DNA from 4 places in the Streptomyces daghestanicus genome. Region 2 is predicted to be linked to each of the others. Evidence: riboswitches for the same ligand, from Rfam matches in the RefSeq annotation. Region 2 holds a riboswitch; each other region holds the start of a gene.
What was found. Region 2 has a riboswitch for cyclic di-AMP ahead of Sdagh_RS03605 (C40 family peptidase). Riboswitches for the same ligand answer to the same signal wherever they lie in the genome.

Region 1 (5,220 bases), on a different contig from region 2:
CCCGGCGGATCGCCCGCGCCCATGCCCGCCGGCACGGCGGCCGGGTGGCGGCCCGCACGGTGGCGGAGTACGAGGCGTACGCGACGTCACTGGCGGTCCTGCGGCGCCGGGCGGGCCGGGGCAGGGCGGGCGCCGACTTCGTCGTACGGGAGCGGGAGCTGCTGGCACAGCTGTGGCGGCGGCGCGAGACGGCGGGTCCGGCGCTGGTCCACGCGGCGCGGAGCACGGCACCGCGGGCCGTCCCGGTGACCGCGCCGCCCTGGCCCGCGTACGGGCACCCGGCACCGGTGTCCGCCCCGGCGCCGTATCCCTACCAGCCCGCCGCGTACCGCCCGCACCCGCACCCGTACCGCCCGTGAACCGGCAGCCCTGGCACCGGGGGTCGCCGGCCGGGCCGCCGGGGTCTCACCCGGAAGGGCGGATCAGGGGTTGAGGCCCTTGTCCTGGAGCCACGCCATCGGGTCGACGCCGCTCGCGGAACCGTCGGGGTGGACCTCCATGTGGAGGTGCGCGCCGGTGACGTTGCCCGTCTTGCCGACGCGTCCGATGACGTCACCGGTGCTGACCTGCTGGCCGACGCTGACATTGATCGAGGACTGGTGGCAGAACCACAGCTCGGTGCCGTCGTCGAGGGTCAGGATCGTGCGGTAGCCGTAGGAGCCGGCCCAGCCCGCCTCCGTGATGGTCCCGGAGTGCACGGCCTTGATGAGGGTGCCGGTGGGGGCGGCGAAGTCCAGGCCGGTGTGGTAACCGGAGGACCAGTAGACGCCGGCCTGCCCGAAGGTGGAGGTGATGGTGTACGAGGAGGTCGGCAGCGTGTACTGCTTGGCCAGCGCGGCGAGCCGCTCCGCCTCGGCCTTCTTCGCGGCCTCCTCCGCCGCCTTCTTCTTGGCGGCGGCGGCCTTGGCCTCGGCCTCCTTCGCGGCCTTCGCGGCGGCCTCGGCGGCCTGCTTCTCGGCAGCGGCGGCGGCCTCCGCGGCGGCCTTGGCCGCGACCTGGTCCTGCTGCTCCTCGGCCTGCGCCATGATCCGGCCGACCAGGGCCTGGCCGGCGGTGGTACCGGTGCTCCGGTCGTCGTCGGCGGCGGCGGTGACGACGCCGGCGGCGCTGCTGAGCGGGGTGGCCGTGTCCGTCCCGGCCCGGTCGTCCTCGTCGCCCGGGAGGAGCGAGCCCACGGAGGGCAGGTCCGGCATGGAGATCGACACCGGCGGCTTGCCGGTCTGCGCGCTGGCCATGCCGCCGGCGCCGACGGCGGCTATGACGCCGACGCCGAGGACGGTGGAGCTGCGGGCGAGTCCGCCACGCTGCTTGGCGACGCGGTGCCGGCCGCGCACGGGAAGCACGGTGTCGGCGGTGGGGTTCCACTCCTCGAAGGGGCCGTCGGCCGGGCCGCCTGCCGCAGGACCGGCGGAGAAAGCGTCGTAGGAGTGGTCGAAGGAACCGTCATCGGCGCGGAAGCCGCCGTGGCCGAACGTCTCGGTGTCGCGCTGGGTCGGCAGGTACGGGGCCTCGGGGGCAGGCCGGTTGGACGCCACGTGGGCGTACTCCTTTCCTTCCTTCTCCGCCTACCGGGTTAGCTGACGGGTTCGGAGCAGGAAGGTCTCCTACGCGCGTAAACGGGCCGTGTCGCCACAGCCGTGTACGCCCGATTCACCCCAAGGTGGTGGTTCCCCGGTTCCCTCACGGGATTCGGCGCGTGCGCGCGGAGCCGCCTTCTGTGACGGCTGGGACGACCGCGCTGCGTTATCGAACGTTAATAGAAGCGGGGCGTCCATTCCAAGCCGTTCCTCTTGATCATTAACCTTTCCCCCTGGAACCAAGGCCGCACGACCGGCGAAAACGGGGCGAGTTGACCCCCTCTCGCCATATCCTCACCTCGGATGTCACACCTCCCGCGCGCTGACCGTTCGTCAATTGTTATGCGGAGGGGGATCGGGCGGTCACTGCTCGTGATGGTCCGGACGGCGTACGGCGAGCAGCGCCATGTCGTCCGCCATCCCGCCGCCCGAATGCCGGCGCACCTCCTCGGCGACGACGTCCAGCAGGTCCCCGGGGCGCCGGAAGCGGCGGCCGGCCAGCCGCACCGCCGGGTCGTAGAACTCGCCGCGGGCGTTGCGCGCCTCGGTCACCCCGTCGGTGTAGAGCAGCAGCGTGGCCCCGCCGGGGAAGGGGACCTCCTCGGCGCGGTCCGGCCAGACGCCCAGTTCCCCCATGCCGAGCGGCAGCGCCGTCTCCCGGGCGGCCAGCGCGCTCAGGCGGCCGTCGGCGTGCAGCAGCAGGGGCGGCGGATGGCCCCGGTTGACGACGCGGGCCACTCCGTCGCCGTGCGGGAGTTCGACGAGGACGGCGGTGGTGAACCCCTCGAAGGCGTCCAGCCCCTCGCGCCGGGTGCCCTCCCGGGCCAGCGCCCGCTCCAGCCGCTGCGCCACCGCCTCCAGCGTCGTCTCCTGCTCGGCGGCCTCCCGGAACGCCCCGATGACGACGGCGACGGCCGCCACCGCGCCCATCCCCTTGCCCCGGACGTCCCCGACGATCATCCGGATCCCGCGCGGGCTGTCCTGCACCGCGTAGAGGTCGCCGCCGATGAAGGCGTCCGCCTGCGCCGCCTCGTAGCAGGCGGCGATCTCGAAGCCGCCGAGCCGTTCGGCGGGCTCGGGCAGCACCGCGCGCTGGGCGGCCTCGGCGATCTCGCGGGCGGAGGCGAGCCGCTCGTCGGTGCGGCGGACCAGGGAGTTGACGAGGACGGCGAGCCCGGCGACGGTCGTGATGGTCACCAGTTCGGTGACGGAGTCGATGTAGTGGGCGACGCCCTTGCCGAACTGGAGCCCGACCACGGCGGCGACCACGGCCAGCCCGGTGAGGAGGGTGCCGCGCCGGGAGTACAGCGGGGCGGCGACCAGGGGGGCCGCCGTGTAGAGGGGGCCGGCGGTGAAGTACCGCGGGGTGACGAGGTCGTAGACGACGGCGACGGCGATCAGCACCGGCGGGAGCAGGCGGACGAGGGCGTGGTCGTGGGAGAGCCAACGGCGCCGCGCGGCCGGCGCGGGCGGCGCGGGCGGCGGGGTGTCGCCGAGGCCGGGGTCGGGCACCGGGTCGCCGGGCAGCCGCCCGCCGGCCCGCGCGTACGGCCCCTCCTCCACGTCACCAGGCCGCACCACTCGTCTCCCGCCAGCCATGCGCGTCCGCGTTGCTTTCGTCCCGTCCCGTCCGTCCAGGGTTCCCGGAACGGGGACGGGCGGCGAGCGGGGGCGGGCCGATCGGATGACGCGGGGGCGCCGGGCCGGGAAACACCGAGGGCCGGAACCCTTTCGGATTCCGGCCCTCGGTCTTCAGTAGCGGGGACAGGATTTGAACCTGCGACCTCTGGGTTATGAGCCCAGCGAGCTACCGAGCTGCTCCACCCCGCGTCGTTGTGTGTCCAGTGTACGTCATGTCCGGACCGCTGGGCACACGGGTTTCCCGGGGCCGGGTCAGTCCCCGGGATTCTCCGCGTGGGTGAGGGTCTCCCAGGAGACGAAGAGGTCGTCGGTGCCGGCCGGGCGGGTGCGGACGGCGAGCCGGTGCGCGGCGGGGACGGAACCGCCGAGCCGGTTCTCCAGGTGGTTGAGCGCGACCTCCAGGTCCGGTCCCAGCTTCCCCTCGACCTTGCCGCCGCACAGCCACCGCGGGGTGCCGCCGGCCTGCTGCCCGCGGGCGTGCAGGGCGAGCGCGGCCGTCAGCCGGTCCTTGACCTCGCCGTACAGATCCACGCCCTGGTGCCAGGCGGTCTCGGCGATGTGGGCGGTGGCGGCGATGGAGTGGCCGACGTGCGCGAGCCCCCGGCAGGTCTCCTGGGCGACGCCGTCCCGGAACGTCCGCTGCCCGTGCCAGTACGTCAGCAGCCGCTGCCGGGTGGCGATGCTGCTGCCGGCCGGGGTGAACGGCAGCTTGCCGTCCTCGCGCAGGTAGAAGTAGGCGGGCACGCGGTCCCGGAAGCGGCGCAGGGCCCGGTCGAAGGCCGTGCGGTCGTCGAGGAAGACGGCGGCGGAGATCGCCCCGTCGGTGACGACGAGGTCCCAGTTGCCGTTGTGGTCGGGGGTCCGCTCCGCCAGCCGGGGCAGGTGCGCGGTGCGCAGCATGTGCGCGAAGCGCCGTACGCGCTTCTCGGGCCAGCCCGCGTCCGGGGTGTGCCGGACGAGTTCCGCGGCCCGTGCCCAGGTCGACGCGGTCCACCCGGCCTGGAGCCCGGCGTTCTCCCCGGTGTGCCGGGTGAGCCTCGCCGACCAGGCGTCCATGATCTGCCGGGCCTTGACGGCGTGCTGCCGCTTGCCGGTGACGCCGAACAGCAGGGCCTGGGTGTAGGCGGCGATGGCGTCCCGCCGCTCCTCCTCGCAGCCCCGCCCGGCCGCCTGGCCGCCTGGGCAGTGGACCGTCGCGTAGGGCCGCGCCCGGTACCGGTACGACCCGTAGGGGCTGTCCCGCATGGTCAGGTACGACGAGAGCCATGGCTGCCGCCCGGCGGTGGTGTTCTCCCGTACGGTCTTCAGTTGGGCCGCGCTGACGAGCACGCCGGGGTGGGTGAACTCCGCGTCGGCGGGCAGCGCCGCCGCCCGCACCCGCCCGGACTCCTGGCCGCACGCGCCGGCCGTTCCCGCCAGCAGCACCGCCGCCAGCAGCGCCGCCGCCCGCCTGCGCACTGCCCTCATGCCCACCTCCGCGTCGCGTCGAGCACTGTCGCGTCGATCACTGGCAGCGTGCCCGGGGAGGCGGCGGGCCGCAGGGCGGGTTGGGCCGATCGGCCCCGTCCGCGTCCCCCGCCGCGCGGTCAGCCGGGCAGGTGGCGGTTGGGCGCCTTGGCCCGCTCCTCGTACTCCGGCAGGACGACGACCGCGGCCCCGCCCGCGGTGAGCACTCCGCTGCCGTCCGCGCCGGGGACGAAGGTGTCGGGCTCCCGCCAGGCGGTGACCACCCGGCGGACCCCGGCGTCGAGGATCAGCCGGGCGCAGGGCGCGGGCCGGGAGGCGCGGCGGGCGCAGGGTTCCAGGCTGCTGTAGACGGTGGCGCCGGCCAGCCTCGGGTCGGTCGGGTCGATCTTGGCGAGGGCGGCCTCCTCGGCGTGCGCGACGGGGTCCGTGCCCTCCCGGGAGTGGCCGCGCGCCAGCTCCGTGCCGTCGGCGGCGACCACGACCGCGCCGACGCTGAACGCCGTCGCCGAGGGCGGGCACCGTTCGGCCAGTTCGC
Region 2 (5,220 bases):
CCGCCGCCCGGACCTATGTCGTCGGCACGCTCGCGGAGTGGGGACTGCCCGCGGACACGGACGTGTCCGACACGGTCCGGCTCATCGTGTCGGAGCTGGCCACCAATGTCGTGCAGCACACCCTCGGGCAGTCGCCCACCTTCACCGTGGACCTGGCGCTGGACCACGACGAACACCTGTGGATCGGGGTCACCGACAGCCATCCGCGGTTCCCCAAACGGCTGCCCGCCGCCGTCCAGCAGGACAACGGGCGCGGCATGGTGATCATCCGCTGGCTCGCCGCCGAGTGCGGGGGCCGGCTGACGGTCCGCTCCACGCGGGAGGGCGGCAAGACCGTCTCCGTCGAACTGCCCTGGCGGACCCGGCCGGAACCGGCCGCGGCGAGGGCCTCCCGGCCGAACCGGCGGGACCCGCCGGAGTGAGGCGCCGGGCGCGGGGGGCGCGCGGCGCGGCGGACGGCGGGTCAGCGCCGCGTCGACGGCCCGGTGCGCGCCGGGTTCCGGCGCCGGGGCTCCGGGAGCCGCCGGGCCGCCGCGGACCGGCTCCCGCCGGACGCCCGCCCGGCACCGGCGTACGCGCCGCCGAGGGGTTCGGCCGCCGCGTCCGCCCGGGGGCCGGCGGCGTCCCCCGCGGGCTCCTCGGAGGTGCGCCCCGCCGTACGCCGCCGCACCAGGCGGGGGAGCAGGCCCCACAGCCCCAGGCAGAGCAGCAGCGTCGTCGCGCCCGCCGCCAGCCCGCCCGCGCGGCCGGCCGTCACGTCCACGACGAGCAGCACCGCGCCGGTGAACGCGAACACCAGAACTCCCATGCCGGCCGAGGCGAGCCGCGAGGACACCCGCACGATGTGCGCCTTGGCGCCCTGCTGGAAGAGCGAGCGGTGCAGCGCGGCCGGCGCGGTGAACAGGATGGCGGCGAGCACCGCGAGCAGCAGCGTGGTGACGTACGTGGCCCGCTGGACCGTGTCGAGGTCGGGGAAGCGCGGGGTGAACGCCAGGGACAGCAGGAAGGCGAAGAGGATCTGCACGCCCGTCTGGGTGACCCGCAGCTCCTGGAGCAGCTCGCCGAAGTTGCGGTCGGCGCGCTGCAGCGGGGTCTCACCCCGCGCGGTGCAGGGACGGTGGTCGGCCATGCCCCACGGATATCCCGAGGGGCCCGGATCACTCCCGACCGTGCGCACGGACGTGCGAATCCGAGGGGGTGACCGGCCGTCACGACCGCCCGCCGGGGCCGCCGGCACCCCCTCGGGCGGCTCACTTCACCCGGCCGTACCAGACGCTCTTCGTCCAGATCTTCTGGAGCCGGACCACGTCACCGGTCTTCGGGGCGTGCCAGATCTTGCCCTTCCCGGCGTAGATCCCCACGTGGTACACGCTCCGGCCCGAGTGGAAGAACACCAGGTCGCCGGCCTTGCGGCTGGAGGCCGTGATGTGGCGCGTCCGGTTGTACTGCTGGGCCGCCGTGCGCGGCAGCTTCTTGCCGGCCTTCTTGAACGAGTACAGCGTCAGCCCGGAGCAGTCGAACCGGGACGGCCCGGTGGCCCCGTAGCGGTACGGGGCGCCCTTCTTGGACGCCGCGATCTTCAGCGCCTTGGTCGCGTGGGTGGCCGCGGCGGCCTCGGAGGCGATGCCGGGAACCACGATCGAGCCGCCCACGGCGGCGATGGTGAGGGCCGAGGCCGTGCCGGCACGGACCATCAGCGACGGGACACGATTGAGCGCAGTCATGCGCAACCCTTCGTCAGCCGCCTGTGAAGGATGACCTGTCGGATTCGGGCTGGCGAAGTTGCCCGGCCGCGCGAACGCGGCTTCACCCCAAGGGCTGCTCGGCTCCGGCCATGGCGTGACCGTTCCGGCGACCCGTCATGCTCGGGTCCTCCACTCCTGCCGATCCACTCCTGTCGACCGGTCATCCGGGCGGCGGCAGGACTCGGCGTCCGCCCGGATCGCCCCGCCACTGCGGCGGGGTCTTGTCGTCAGACAGGGATCTTGACGCACCGAAGTCGGAAAATCCCAACGGAACGGGTGGTTTGTGTTGTTACTCACCACTCACCCGTTCGGGTGGAAGGCCCCGCGTCCCGGACGGCGGGACGGCGCCGCTGACCGTCCGACCAGCGGCGGAACAGGTCATTCCGCTCCCGGACCAGGCGCGTTGCGCAAGCCGGACGGGTCCGGAGAAGGACGTGTTCCTACGCCGAAGGGGGGTACGCCGTTCGGTCCGTTCCGCCCTGTCCGGAGGGGACCGCGCAGGGGGCGGGCGGGAGCGTCGGCCGGCACCCCCGGCGGCCGGGTGGTCCGGGCCGTGCGTCGCCCGCTCCGGGGGTGTGCGGCATGGTGCGGGCCGCGTCCGCGATGACTGCGGCGTCCTTCGCGTCGGTCCTGGCTTCGCCGGGGTGGAGGCCGGCGATCCTGTGCATCGCCAGTCCGGGCGGACGGGCGACCTCGCAGCCCGAGTCCCGGGCGACCGTGCGCGGGAGGGCGCCGATCGAGGCGGGCTGGTCCACGACCACCAGGACAGTGCCGAACTCGGCCTTCAGCTTGCCGGACACGGCCCGCAGGTGAAGCTCGCCGTTCGGCAGCGGGGTGTCGAAGACCCTCTTCCCGGCCGGAGTCGGGCCGTGTCCGTGGTGCGCGTGCCTGCCGACGTCCAGGCCCAGGAAGACGCCCACCCCATCGATGTCGACCATCGTGCCCCCATGCGTCGATGCGTGCCGGCCTCACACTCGGGTGCCGTTCTCGCGCATCCACGTCATGCGGACCTGCCGCCCGCAAACGGCCGGGCACTGCGCCCGGCGCGCGGCGGTGGTCGGACCTCTGATCAGCGTCTCCGACGGCACCCCTCGGGCCCGGTGACACCACCCCCAGGTCATCCGTTCGGCAGGGGACGACAGTCACGCCGGGCCCGGAGGCCAGCGGCCCTCTTGCGGGACCGTGAAGAAGCTGACGGGGCGCCGGCGCCCGCTCCGCACCCGGTCCGGCGGGCCCGGGGCCGGCCCGGCCGCGCGGGGCCGGACGGGCGCCCCCTCCGCCCGCCCGGCCAAGGACGGGCAAAGGGGCCCCCAAGAAGTCGCCTCGGGCAACGAGAAGTGATCTTGGGCGGGTTAACGTGAGCGAAACCCGGTGCAACTAGCCTGCCGCTTCGGCCATCTGCGACGTTGCCCCGTGGCTGCGGCAACCGGACCCGCACGGTCCGGAGCGAGGACTGTGAGGTGGGACGTGCGACTGACCCCGCACGAGCAAGAGCGGCTGCTCATCCATGTGGCGGCCGACGTCGCCGAGAAGCGCCGGGCACGCGGCCTGAAGCTGAACCACCCCGAGGCCGTCGCCCTCATCACGTCGCACATCCTGGAGGGCGCCCGGGACGGCCGCACCGTCGCCGAACTGATGTCCTCCGGGCGCGAACTGCTCACCCGGGACGACGTCATGGAGGGCATCCCCGAGATGCTCCACGACGTGCAGGTCGAGGCGACCTTCCCGGACGGCACCAAGCTCGTCACCGTCCACGACCCGATCGTCTGAGGGGAGCCGCCGTGATCCCCGGAGAGATCCTGTTCGCCGACGGTCCGATCGTCTACAACGAGGGCCGCGACACCACCCGGCTGACGGTCCTGAACGCCGCCGACCGGCCCGTCCAGGTCGGTTCCCACTACCACTTCGCCGAGGCCAACCCCGGGCTGGAGTTCGACCGCGCCGCGGCCCGCGGCAAGCGGCTGAACGTCGCCGCCGGCACGGCCGTACGCTTCGAGCCCGGCATCCCCGTCGAGGTCGAACTCGTCCCCGTCGCCGGCGCCCGGATCGTGCCCGGACTGCGCGGCGAGACCGGAGGTGCCCTCGATGCCTGAGATCTCCCGCCCCGCCTACGCCGACCTGTTCGGCCCCACCACCGGCGACCGGATCAGGCTCGCCGACACCGACCTGCTGATCGAGATCGAGGAGGACCGTTCCGGCGGCCCCGGGCTCGCCGGTGAGGAGGCCGTGTTCGGCGGCGGCAAGGTCATCCGCGAGTCGATGGGCCAGTCCCGCGCCACCCGCGCCGACGGCACTCCGGACACCGTGATCACCGGCGTGGTGATCGTCGACCACTGGGGGATCGTCAAGGCCGACGTCGGCATCCGCGACGGCCGGATCACCGGCATCGGCAAGGCCGGCAACCCCGACACCATGGACGGCGTCCACCCCGACCTGGTCATCGGCCCCGAGACCGAGATCATCGCGGGCAACGGACGGATCCTGACGGCCGGCGCGGTCGACGCCCATGTGCACTTCATCTGCCCGCAGGTGGCCGACGAGGCGCTGGCCTCCGGCGTCACCACCCTGGTCGGCGGCGGCACCGGACCCGCCGAGGGCTCCAAGGCCACCACCGTCACGCCCGGCCCCTGGCACCTGGCCCGGATGTTCGCCGCGCTGGAGGCGTACCCGCTCAACATCGGCCTGCTGGGCAAGGGCAACACCGTCTCCCAGGAGGCGATGCTCTCCCAGATCCGGGGCGGCGCGGTCGCCCTGAAGATCCACGAGGACTGGGGCGCCACCCCCGCCGCCATCGACGCCGCCCTCACCGCCGCCGACGCCACCGGCGTCCAGGTCGCCATCCACACCGACACCCTCAACGAGGCCGGTTTCGTCGGCGACACCCTCGCCGCGATCCGCGGCCGGGGCATCCACGCGTACCACACCGAGGGCGCCGGCGGCGGCCACGCCCCCGACATCATGACCGTGGTCTCCCAGCCGCACGTGCTGCCCAGCTCCACCAACCCGACCCGGCCCTACACCGTCAACACCGCCGAGGAACACCTCGACATGCTGATGGTCTGCCACCACCTCAACCCGGCCGTCCCCGAGGACCTCGCGTTCGCGGAGTCCCGCATCCGGCCCTCCACCATCGGCGCCGAGGACGTCCTGCACGACCTCGGGGCGATCTCGATCATCTCCTCCGACTCGCAGGCGATGGGCCGCATCGGCGAGGTGGTCCTGCGTACCTGGCAGACCGCCCACGTGATGAAGCGCCGGCGCGGCGCGCTGCCCGGCGACGGCCGGGCCGACAACCACCGCGTCCGCCGCTATGTCGCCAAGTACACGGTCAACCCGGCCCTCGCGCAGGGCATGGCGCACGAGATCGGCTCCGTCGAGACCGGCAAGCTCGCCGACCTCGTGCTGTGGGAACCGGCGTTCTTCGGCGTCAAGCCGCTCCTCGTGCTCAAGGGCGGCCAGATCGCGTACGCGCAGA
Region 3 (5,220 bases), on a different contig from region 2:
GCGAGCTGGAAGGCGACGCCGAGCCGCTCGCCGTACTGGGTGAGGACGTCCACCACGGTCTCGTCGGCGCCGGACATCATCGCGCCGAACCGGCACGAGACCGCCACCAGCGAGCCGGTCTTGCCGCCCAGCACGTCCAGGTAGTGGTCGACCGGGTCCCGGCCGTCCTGCGGTCCCGCGGTCTCCAGGATCTGGCCGGTGACCAGCCGCTCGAAGGCCAGGGCCTGCACCCGGACCGCCTCGGGGCCGAGGTCGGCGAGGATCTGCGAGGCCCGGGCGAAGAGGAAGTCGCCGGTCAGGACCGCGACCGAGTTGTCCCAGCGGGTGTTCGCGCTGGGCACCCCGCGCCGCACGGCGGCCTCGTCCATCACGTCGTCGTGGTACAGCGTGGCGAGGTGCGTCAGCTCCACGACGACGGCCGAGGGCACCACGCCGGGGGCGTAGGGGTCGCCGAACTGGGCCGCGAGCATCACCAGCAGCGGCCGGAACCGCTTGCCGCCGGCCTTCACCAGGTGCTGGGCGGCCTCCGTGATGAAGGGCACCTCGCTCTTGGTTGCCTCGAGCAGCCCTTCCTCGACTGCCGCCATTCCGGCCTGGACATCGGCTTCCAGAGCCTGGTCCCGCACGCTCAGCCCGAACGGCCCGACGACGGTCACGAGGGGTCTCCTGTCTGCTGGTGTCTACTCGCGGTTACACGGCTGGTCGATAAGTCGCTGCCCTCACTCAAGTCAGCGTATCCGGTCACGTTTCGATCACCGATAGCGCCCACCGTTACAGGCCGGTCGGTATCGGATCATGAGCTGTATGTTTTTGATCAGGTGATATGAGCGGACAAGGATCGACATCGAGGGGCGGCGCCGACGTGGACACCGCCGGACCGCCGGGGGCGCCGGCGTGCGGGGCCCACCGAAGATCCCACCACTCCTCCCAACGCCGTGCGACCCGGGAACGTCACCCATTCGCCCCGCCGGCCCCCGCTCCCGCCTCACCCCGGCCCCGGTGAGCGGGGCACCCCCGCTCCGCCATCACTGGCCCGTAAAACCCCAGTTGACGTCATTGCCCGATTTGCGCCACTTGTCGACGCCCGTGAGTTGACTCACGTCCCGGCCGGTCCGCGCGTCGGCGCCCCGAGGCCGCCATCCCCTTGCCGCGCAAGCGAGTTGACTCTTGGCAGTCGCAAAGGATCAAGCACCCCAAATGCCTCAGACCAAGGTCAACAGGCACGTTAGGTGAAACCCGCACTTGTTCCGGACATGTGCTGTCGCATACGTTCCCGGCCTGTCGAGCGGACGCCGAATCCTGCCACCGCCCGGCACCCATCCGACTCAACACATTCACGGCAGGAGCGGGGGACCCAGGTAAGTCGCCGCGCCGGTCCTCGGACCGGAGCGGCTCGGGGTGAAGCCGCGCCGTACAGGGCGCGGCCGGGCACCTCCCCGCCCGAACCCGACAGCTCACCCCGCAGGCGTCAGGAGAGGGATTCACCATGCCTGCCAACAGCCTTCGGCGGATCACCGGGACCAACCGTCTCGCCCGCAAGCTCGCCGTCCTCGGCGCCGGCGCCGCCGTGCTCGCCCTGCCGGTCATGGGCGCCACCAGCGCGTCCGCCGCCGACTCGACGACGGCGACCACCACGGCCGCCCTGACCGCGGCCAACGGCTACAGCAACAACCTGGACGGCTGGATCCGCCAGTCGCTCGACATCATGGCCGAGAAGGGCATTCCGGGCACCTACAACGGCATCTACCGCAACATCATGCGGGAGTCGTCCGGCAACCAGTTCGCCATCAACAACTGGGACATCAACGCCGTCAACGGCACCCCGTCCAAGGGCCTGCTCCAGGTGATCCAGCCGACCTTCGACGCCTACCACGTCGAGGGCACCTCCTGGGACCTGTACGACCCGGTCGCCAACATCACCGCCGCCTGCAACTACGCGGCCGACCGGTACGGCTCCATGGACAACGTCTACAGCGCGTACTGAGCCCCGCGGCTCAGCTGAACAGTCGTTCGAGGACGACGGCCACGCCGTCGTCCTCGTTCGACGCGGTGACCTCGTCGGCCACCGCCCTCAGCTCCGGATGGGCGCCGGCCATGGCGACGCCGTGGGCCGCCCACAGGAACATCGGGATGTCGTTCGGCATGTCCCCGAAGGCGATCGTCCGCCGCGGGCTCAGCCCCAGGTGCTCGGCCGCCAGCGCCAGCCCGGTCGCCTTGGTGACCCCGCACGGCTGCAGCTCGACCGTCCCCGGCCCCGACATGGTGACCGTCGCCAGCGAACCGACCACCGCGCGCGCCGCGTCCGCCAGCTCGTCGTCGCCCAGCCACGGGTGGCGCAGCAGCACCTTGCTGATGGGCGCCGCCCACAGGTCGTCGCGCCGGTCCACCCGCTCGGCGGGCAGCGTCGGGTGCGGCATCAGGTAGCCCGGCTCGATGAGGGTGAGCCCGTCCACGCCGTCCTGGTCGACGGCGGCGTACACCTCGCCCACCTCGGCCTCGATCTTGCCGAGCGCGGTCTCGGCCAGCTCCCGGTCCAGGGTGACCGACCACAGCAGCCGGTCCGCGCCGGCGTCGTACACCTGCGCGCCCTGGCCGCACACGGCGAGCCCCCCGCCGCCGAGGTCGCCGAGGAGCGGGCGCACTCTCGGCGCCGGCCGACCCGTCACCACCAGGTGGTGCGCGCCGGCCCCGGCCACCCGCGCGAGCGCGGCGAGCGAGCGCTCGGAGACGGTGTCGTCGCCGCGGAGCAGCGTTCCGTCCAGATCGGTGGCGACGAGTGCGTATGCGGTGGGGTCCATGATCAGAGAATACGGACACGGCGGGCGTCCGACTCACCTCCGTCACACCCCGGTTCACACACCCGTCTGTCCGAAACCGCACGCAACACCGGCTAAAGGCGGTTCAAGAGCTGTGCACCGGTTGGCAGCAACATGCTCTGCTCTCTACCCTCCGCGCGGGCCCAGGGGTACCTTCCTTCTGTCCAGGGGGACTTGATCGGGGGGTCGGGTTGAGCAGTGGACGCGTTCGTGTGCTGAGGCCGGGGGAACTGGGCGCGGAGGAACGGGAGCACTGGCGTGAGCTGCGCGCCAAGTCGCACGCCCCGCGCAACCCCTTCATGGAACCGGAGTTCACCGAAGCGGTGGGCGCGGTCCGTCCCGGAGCGCGGGTGGCCGTGCTCCACGAGGGCGGCGAGAGAGCCGGTTTCCTGCCGTACGAGCGCGGGCCGCTGGGGCAGGGCCGGGCCATCGGTCTCGGGGTGTCGGACCGCCAGGGGGCGGTGCTGCGCCAGGGCGCGCTGCCCGACCCGCGCCGGCTGCTGCGCGCCTGTTCCCTGTCGAGCTTCGCCTTCGACAACCTGGAGGCCGGCCAAGGGCTGTTCACGCCGTACGCCGCCGAGGTGCACGCCTCCCACGTCATCGACGTCGCCGACGGCTACCCGGCGTACGAGGAGGCGCTGCGCGTCCGGTCCCCGAAGTTCCTGAGGACCACCCTCGCCAAGGAGCGGCGGCTGGGCCGGCAGGCCGGGGAGGTGCGGTTCGTGTTCGACGAACGCGAACCGGCCGCGCTGCGCACGCTCATGGCGTGGAAGTCGGCGCAGTACCGCAGGACGGGGCGGCGCGACCGGTTCGCCCAGCGGTGGATCACCGGGCTGGTCGGCCGGCTCGCCGTCACCCGGACCCCGGAGTGCACCGGCACCCTGTCCGTCCTCTACGCCGGTTCCCGCCCGGTCGCCGCCCACTTCGGGCTGCGTTCGTCGACGGTCCTGGCCTGCTGGTTCCCGGCGTACGACGTGGCGGCGGCGAAGTACTCGCCGGGCCTGGTGCTGCACCTGCGGATGGCGGAGGCCGCCGCCGCGGCGGGCATCGGGCTGCTCGACCTGGGACGGGGCGCGGCCGAGTACAAGGACTCGCTGAAGACGGGTGAACTGCCCGTGTACGAGGGTGCCGTGACGTGTTGGGGGGCGGGCGCCGCGCTGTACCGGCTCGGCCGTGAGCCCGCGCGCCGGGCGCACGCCTTCGTGCGCGACCGGCCGCGGCTCGCCTCGGCGGCGGCGCGGACGCTGAAGGGCGCGGCACGGCTGCGCCGGGGGTGAGGCCGGCGGTTCTTCGAGAGCGGAGGGGGTGGGGCGCATGGCCGGGACGGCACGCGCGCGGCAGGAGACGGAGCGGGAGATAGCGGATTTCCTGAGCATCGGACCGATGCAGGTGGCCGAGCTGGATCTCGGGGCGGCGCGGGACGGCGGGGCGACGCTCCGGCCGGGGCCGGGGAGCCCCCCGGTGACCGCGGGCGAGGTCTTCGTCCTGGTCCGGCGGGCGGGGCGGCCGGTCGGCACGCTGACCGGACGGGTGCCGGAGGGCGCCGACCCGGTGGCGGTGCTGACGGAACTCGCCGGGGAGCCGGGGACGGAGGCGGTGCCCGGTCCGGTGCCGGCCGCCGCTCCCCCGTCCGCCAGCGTCGTCGTCGCCACCCGGGAACGCGTCGGCCGACTGGCCCGCGCCCTCGACTCGCTGCTCGCCCAGGACCACCCCGACTTCGAGGTGGTGGTCGTGGACAACGCGCCGGTGACCGGCGCGACCCGGGAGTTGATCGAACGCGAGTACGGGGAGCGGGTGCGGTACGTCCGTGAGCCGGTGCCGGGTCTCGCCGTCGCGCACAACCGGGGGCTCGGCGTCGTACGCGGTGAGGTCACCGCCTTCACCGACGACGACGTGGTCGCCGACCCGCGCTGGCTGGCCGAGCTGACCACGCCGTTCGCCGCCGACCCGGGGCTCGGCTGCGCCACCGGCCTGATCCTGCCCGCGCGGCTGCGCACCCCCGCCCAGGTCCTGCTGGAGAGCCACGGCGGCTTCGCCAAGGGCTTCACGGCCCGGACCTACGACCCCGCCGACCCGCCCGCCGACGAACCGCTGTTCCCCTTCACCGCCGGACGCTTCGGCTCCGGCGCCGGCATGGCCTTCCGTACGGCGGTGCTGCGCGAGGTCGGCGGCTTCGACCCGGCCACCGGCGCGGGCACCCCCGCACGGGGCGGCGACGACCTCTACGGCTTCGTCCGCGTCCTCGCCCACGGCCACCGGCTGCACTACACGCCCTCGGCCCTCGTCTGGCACCACCACCGGGAGACCTGGCGGGACCTGGAGACGCAGGCGTTCGGCTACGGCGCCGGCCTCACCGCGTACCTGACGGCGGTCCTCGTCAACCGCCCGGCCCTGCTGCCCGCCT
Region 4 (5,220 bases), on a different contig from region 2:
ACGCGGCCGGGGGCTGATGGTCGGCATCGAGTTCGGCCGGCCCGAGGCGCTGAGGCTGCGCAGCCGCTGGGCCATGCTCCAGGCCGCCCGCAAGGGCCTGTTCGCACAGATGGTCGTGGTTCCGCTGCTCCAGCGGCACCGCATCCTCACCCAGGTCTCGGGCGATCACCTGGAGGTCATCAAGCTCATCCCGCCGCTGATCGTGGGGGAGCGGGAGGTGGACCGGTTCGTGGACGCGTTCACCGAGGTCATGGACGACGCCCACAACGGCGGCGGACTGATGTGGGACTTCGGCAAGACCCTGGTGAAACAGGCGGTGGCCCACCGCTGAGGCCGTTTTTTGCCTGTGGGGCAAGAAATTTGCCCCACAGGCAAGGGTGCGGCTGAATGGAGGGCATGAGCCCCTCGGAAGCCCCGGAACCCGGGGTGGCGGAGCTGCCCGCCGTGGCGCCCCAGCTCCGCGCCCTGCGCCGCCGCGCCTCCCTCACCCTGGAGACCGCGGCCCGCGCCGCCGGGCTGTCCCCGGCCCACCTCTCCCGGCTGGAGACCGGGCAGCGCCAGCCCTCGCTGCCGATGCTGCTGGCCCTCGCCCGTATCTACGGTACGACGGTCTCCGAGCTGCTCGGCGAGACCGCCGTCGAACGGGACGCCGTGATCCGCGCCGCCGACATGGAGCCGACCGCCGCGGGCGGCTGGACCTACTGGCAGGCCGGCGCGTCCGGCCGCGGCATGCAGGCCCTCAGGGTCCAGGTACCGCACGGCTCCCAGGGCGACATCGTGCGCGTGCACCCCGGCGAGGAGTGGCTCCACGTCCTCGCCGGGCGGCTGCGGCTGCGCCTCGGGGACGGCACCCACCTGCTCACCCGCGGCGACAGCGCGCACTTCGACTCGCTGACCCCGCACCGCATCGCCGCGGCGGACCCCGACGGGGTCGAGCTGCTGTTCGTCCACACCCTGCTGCAGAGCCCCACGGCCACGCTGTGCCTGGGGCCCCTCACCGGAGGCACGCCATGAGTGACATCGAGGAGAAGTTCCCCCGCGCCCTGTGGGTGCGGCTCATCGTCTACATCGCCGTCGGCCATGTCTTCGCGGCCTTCGTCTACCTGCTCTTCGAGGTCGGCGCGAAGTAGCCGGACTCAGTCGAGCAGACGGTCGCGCAGCCGCTCCCGGGTGGCCGGGGTGATCCGCAGACCCCGCTCCAGGTAGGTGTCGACGTCGCCCCAGGTCCGCTCGATCGTCTCGAAGGCCGCCGTCAGGTACTCGGCGCGCGCGTCGAACAGGGGACTGAGCAGCTCCATGACCTCGGGGGAGTAGGCCGAGGCGGCGGAGCCGCTGCGCTTCACCTTGTAGCGGCGGTGTTTCTCGTTGGACTTCAGGTAGTCCTCGACGATGGCCTCCCGCTCCACGCCCAGGGCGAGCAGGGTCACCGCGATCGACAGGCCCGCGCGGTCCTTGCCGGCCGCGCAGTGCATCAGGGCGGGGACACTGTCCTCGGCGAGCGCGTGCAGCACCCGCGAGTGCTCGTCGGTGCGGTCCGTGACGATCGAGCGGTACGACGCGATCATCCGGCCCGCGCCCTTGCCGTCGGCGAGGATCTCCCGCAGCTGGTCGAGGTCGCCGTCGCGGACCATCTTCCAGAACTCGGCGCCGTCGGCGGGGTCGGACAGCGGCAGGTTCACATTGCGCACGCCCGGCAGGGACACGTCGGGGCCTTCGAGCTTCTGGTCGGCTGCGTTGCGGAAGTCGAAGACGGTGTGCAGGCCGAGGCCCGTCAGGAACGCGGCGTCCTCGGCGGTCGCGTGGGCGAGGTGGCCGCTGCGGAACAGCACCCCGAACCGCACCCGCCGCCCGTCCACGGTGGGCAGGCCGCCCACGTCACGGAAATTGCGTACTCCGGCCAGCTCGGGCTCCGTCGACGGGACCTGCTGCGTCACGAGGACTCCTCCCACTCGGTGCCGCTGCCGCTGCTCGGCGGCGGGCACAGCCGACGATACGGCATTTCCCCGCTCCGAGGGGTCGCTATTGCCCCTTCGTGTAACGTCTGTTGCATCTGTCCGAATTGACGGTTTCTTTCCAACTCGGCCTGTAATAAAAGTCGCTGGTGAATGACCGCGTGAGCAGCGTCATATCCGTGACGGTGCGTCGCGCCGCATGTCCATGTAATCGAGGTGCTTTTCAAGGGCGTTTGCCCTCGCCGGCCTTTTCACCGTCGACGCAGGGTGACGGATCTTTCCCTCAATGGATCAAGGGAAACGCCTTTACCGGAAACCCCGCGCTTGTCGCTGTGCGACCTGGTCCCTTACGTTCACCTCCGATCCGGACGGACGCCTAATCCTGCCGCCGACCGGAGACCGCACCCACTCACCACCCGTATTCGGCAGGAGCGGGGGACCCACAGGTACACCGCCTGTTCCGGTTCCCGGAACAGGCTAGGGGTAAAGCCGCGCCATTCGGCGCGGCCGGGCATCTCCAGTCCGCACCCGACAGCTCACCTCGCAGGCGCCGGAGAGGAATTCGACATGCCCGCGAAGAGTAAGCACCGCCGTACCAAGACCCAGCGTCTGACCCGCACCCTGGCCGTCGCCGGCACCGGTGGCGCCGCGCTCGCGCTGCCGCTCATGGGCGCCGCCGGGGCCCACGCGGCTCCCGCCCAGTCCGCCACCGTGTCGGCCCCCGCTTCCGCGCAGGCCGCCCAGAAGGCCACGTACACCGTGGTGGCCGGCGACTCCCTCGCGAAGATCGCCGACGACCAGCACGTCAGCGGCGGCTGGAAGAAGCTCTACGCCGACAACCGGAACGCCGTCGGCGACGACCCGTCGCTGATCCGTCCCGGCCTCAAGCTCACCCTCACCCTCGGCGGCAAGGCGGCGGGCACGGACTCCGCCGAGTCCTCGGGCGCCTCGGCCCGGACGGAGAAGACCGAGAAGACCGAGAAGGTCGAGAAGGCGGAGAAGGCCGAGAAGACGGCCGACACGGCCGCGGTCACCTCGGCCGCCTCCTTCGTGGCTCCCGTGGCGGGCGGCGCCGTCGGCACCCCGTACCACCAGTCGGGCAGCATGTGGTCCAGCGGCTACCACACCGGCACCGACTTCGTCGTCCCCACCGGCACGCCCGTGCAGGCCGTGGGCGCCGGCACGGTCGTCTCCGCCGGCTGGGGCGGCGCGTACGGCAACCAGGTCGTCATCAAGCTCGCCGACGGCCACTACGCCCAGTACGCCCACCTGTCCCAGATCTCCGTCTCCAGCGGCGCCGCCGTCACCGCCGGACAGCAGCTCGGCCTCTCCGGTGCCACCGGCAACGTCACCGGCCCGCACCTGCACTTCGAGATCCGCACCACGCCGGACTACGGCTCGGACATCGACCCGCTGGCCTACCTGCGGTCGCAGGGCGTCACCGTCTGACACCACCAGGACGCCACCCCGCTGCCCGTCGAAGGCCGGACCCCGATCCCCGGGTCCGGCCTTCGACGCCGGCGCCGCAGGGAACGGGCTGCGCTTATTCCTGAGTTGGCCAACACTTTAGGAGTGGCCTTTCTCACCGCCCGTCAACCCCTGCCTACGGTCGCGTAGGTCACATTCGAAGGTGAATCATGGGCCGATGTGGCAGACGATTCGAAGAGTGACGAGAGAGCAGTGATCGGGTCGTACGTGGCCGTGGGTGACAGCTTCACCGAAGGTGTCGGTGACCCCGGCCCCGACGGGGCGTTCGTCGGCTGGGCCGACCGCCTCGCCGTCCTGCTCGCGGACCGGCGGCCCGAGGGCGACTTCACGTACACCAACCTCGCCGTACGCGGAAAGCTGCTCGACCAGATCGTGGCAGACCAGGTGCCCCAGGCCGTCGGCCTCAAACCGGACCTGGTCTCCTTCTGTGCGGGCGGCAACGACATCATCCGGCCCGGCACCGATCCGGACGAGGTGGCGGAGCGGTTCGAGCGGGCGGTGGCGGCGCTCGCCGCGGCGGCTGGCACGGTCCTGGTGACGACCGGCTTCGACACCCGGCGGGTGCCCGTGCTGAAACACCTGCGCGGCAAGATCGCCACGTACAACGGGCATGTGCGGGCCGTCGCCGACCGCTACGGCTGCCCGGTGCTCGACCTGTGGTCGCTGCGCAGCGTGCAGGACCGCCGGGCCTGGGACACCGACCGGCTGCACCTCTCGCCCGAGGGGCACACGCGCGTGGCGCTGCGCGCCGGACAGGCCCTCGGCCTGCCGGTGCCGGCCGACCCCGAGCAGCCCTGGCCGCCGCTGCCGCCGCGCGGCACCTTCGACATCCGCCGGGACGACGTGCAGTGGGCGCGGGAGCACCTGGTGCCGTGGATCGGGCGCCGGCTGCGCGGTGAGTCCTCCGGCGACCATGTGATGGCCAAGGGGACGCTGTCGGCGGACGACATCAGGATGCGGATCGCGCCGGTCGCCTGAGGCGTTCCCGTGGGCCTCAGGGGGACTCCTGGGGCCTTGTGCGCGGGTGAGTTCCCCGGGGCGGCCCGCGCCGGCCGCTGCCCGGGAGGCCCTCCGGGGCGGTGTCGGCCGGACGACCGGCGGCGGAGACCGCTGTCACACCGGACGACCATAATGAAGGTCTGTCCTACTCCACCTGGAGGTACCGTGGCCGGTTTCCGTTCCCGCAGCTCAGGGCTGTACGCGCTGCGGCCCGAAGCGTTCGGCGCGGACCCGAGCGGCGAGCGCATGGCGCGCATCCGCAGATCCCCGCACTTCGCGGACGGCGTCTTCCAGAACCCGGGAGGCCCCGCCCGCACCCGGCCCTCCGGCTCGACGGCGCAGTTCGCCAAGAACTACCTCGACCGTGCGGCACGGACCCTCCGGGCTCCCGCCGCGCCGATCCCCGTCCACCCCACCACCGTCGCCGACCTGGCCCGCCCGCCGGCCACCGGCCTCCGTCTGACCTGGGCCGGACACTCCAGTGTGCTGGCCGAGATAGACGGACAGCGGGTGCTGTTCGACCCGGTGTGGGGCGAGCGCTGCTCCCCGTTCCCCTTCGCCGGCCCCAGGCGACTGCACCCGGTGCCGCTGCCGCTGGCCGCCCTCGGCCCGGTCGACGTCGTCGTCATCTCCCACGACCACTACGACCACCTGGACCTGCCCACCATCAAGGCCCTGGCAGGCACGGACACCCTCTTCGCCGTGCCCCTCGGCGTCGGCGCCCACTTGGAGCGCTGGGGAGTGCCCGCGGACCGGATGCGCGAGCTGGACTGGCACGAGG

Region 1: another riboswitch for cyclic di-AMP. It lies ahead of Sdagh_RS20395 (M23 family metallopeptidase); the one in region 2 lies ahead of Sdagh_RS03605 (C40 family peptidase).
Region 3: another riboswitch for cyclic di-AMP. It lies ahead of Sdagh_RS16620 (transglycosylase SLT domain-containing protein); the one in region 2 lies ahead of Sdagh_RS03605 (C40 family peptidase).
Region 4: another riboswitch for cyclic di-AMP. It lies ahead of Sdagh_RS23745 (LysM peptidoglycan-binding domain-containing M23 family metallopeptidase); the one in region 2 lies ahead of Sdagh_RS03605 (C40 family peptidase).

What each region holds. Positions count from the first base shown of each region.
Region 1 is NZ_BNDX01000010.1:310,352-315,571, forward strand. It holds gene Sdagh_RS20390 (PrsW family intramembrane metalloprotease) at 1-359, shown strand, start outside; gene Sdagh_RS20395 (M23 family metallopeptidase) at 423-1,535, opposite strand; cyclic di-AMP (ydaO/yuaA leader) riboswitch at 1,548-1,705, opposite strand; gene Sdagh_RS20400 (PP2C family protein-serine/threonine phosphatase) at 1,941-3,155, opposite strand; tRNA gene Sdagh_RS20405 (tRNA-Met) at 3,334-3,407, opposite strand; gene Sdagh_RS20410 (alginate lyase family protein) at 3,471-4,685, opposite strand; gene Sdagh_RS20415 (dihydrofolate reductase family protein) at 4,805-5,220, opposite strand, start outside.
Region 2 is NZ_BNDX01000002.1:748,494-753,713, forward strand. It holds gene Sdagh_RS03595 (ATP-binding protein) at 1-422, shown strand, start outside; gene Sdagh_RS03600 (DUF6328 family protein) at 464-1,129, opposite strand; gene Sdagh_RS03605 (C40 family peptidase) at 1,251-1,724, opposite strand; cyclic di-AMP (ydaO/yuaA leader) riboswitch at 1,728-1,864, opposite strand; partial or broken gene Sdagh_RS03610 (IS110 family transposase) at 2,318-2,683, opposite strand; gene Sdagh_RS03615 (urease subunit gamma) at 3,213-3,515, shown strand; gene Sdagh_RS03620 (urease subunit beta) at 3,527-3,838, shown strand; gene Sdagh_RS03625 (urease subunit alpha) at 3,831-5,220, shown strand, end outside.
Region 3 is NZ_BNDX01000008.1:1,572,007-1,577,226, forward strand. It holds gene Sdagh_RS16615 (polyprenyl synthetase family protein) at 1-656, opposite strand, end outside; cyclic di-AMP (ydaO/yuaA leader) riboswitch at 1,320-1,482, shown strand; gene Sdagh_RS16620 (transglycosylase SLT domain-containing protein) at 1,487-1,984, shown strand; gene Sdagh_RS16625 (HAD family hydrolase) at 1,995-2,798, opposite strand; gene Sdagh_RS16630 (GNAT family N-acetyltransferase) at 3,029-4,093, shown strand; gene Sdagh_RS16635 (glycosyltransferase family 2 protein) at 4,131-5,220, shown strand, end outside.
Region 4 is NZ_BNDX01000011.1:316,522-321,741, forward strand. It holds gene Sdagh_RS23725 (aspartate aminotransferase family protein) at 1-331, shown strand, start outside; gene Sdagh_RS23730 (helix-turn-helix domain-containing protein) at 397-1,014, shown strand; gene Sdagh_RS23735 (DUF6126 family protein) at 1,011-1,130, shown strand; gene Sdagh_RS23740 (tyrosine-protein phosphatase) at 1,137-1,934, opposite strand; cyclic di-AMP (ydaO/yuaA leader) riboswitch at 2,356-2,515, shown strand; gene Sdagh_RS23745 (LysM peptidoglycan-binding domain-containing M23 family metallopeptidase) at 2,520-3,401, shown strand; gene Sdagh_RS23750 (SGNH/GDSL hydrolase family protein) at 3,633-4,418, shown strand; gene Sdagh_RS23755 (MBL fold metallo-hydrolase) at 4,605-5,220, shown strand, end outside.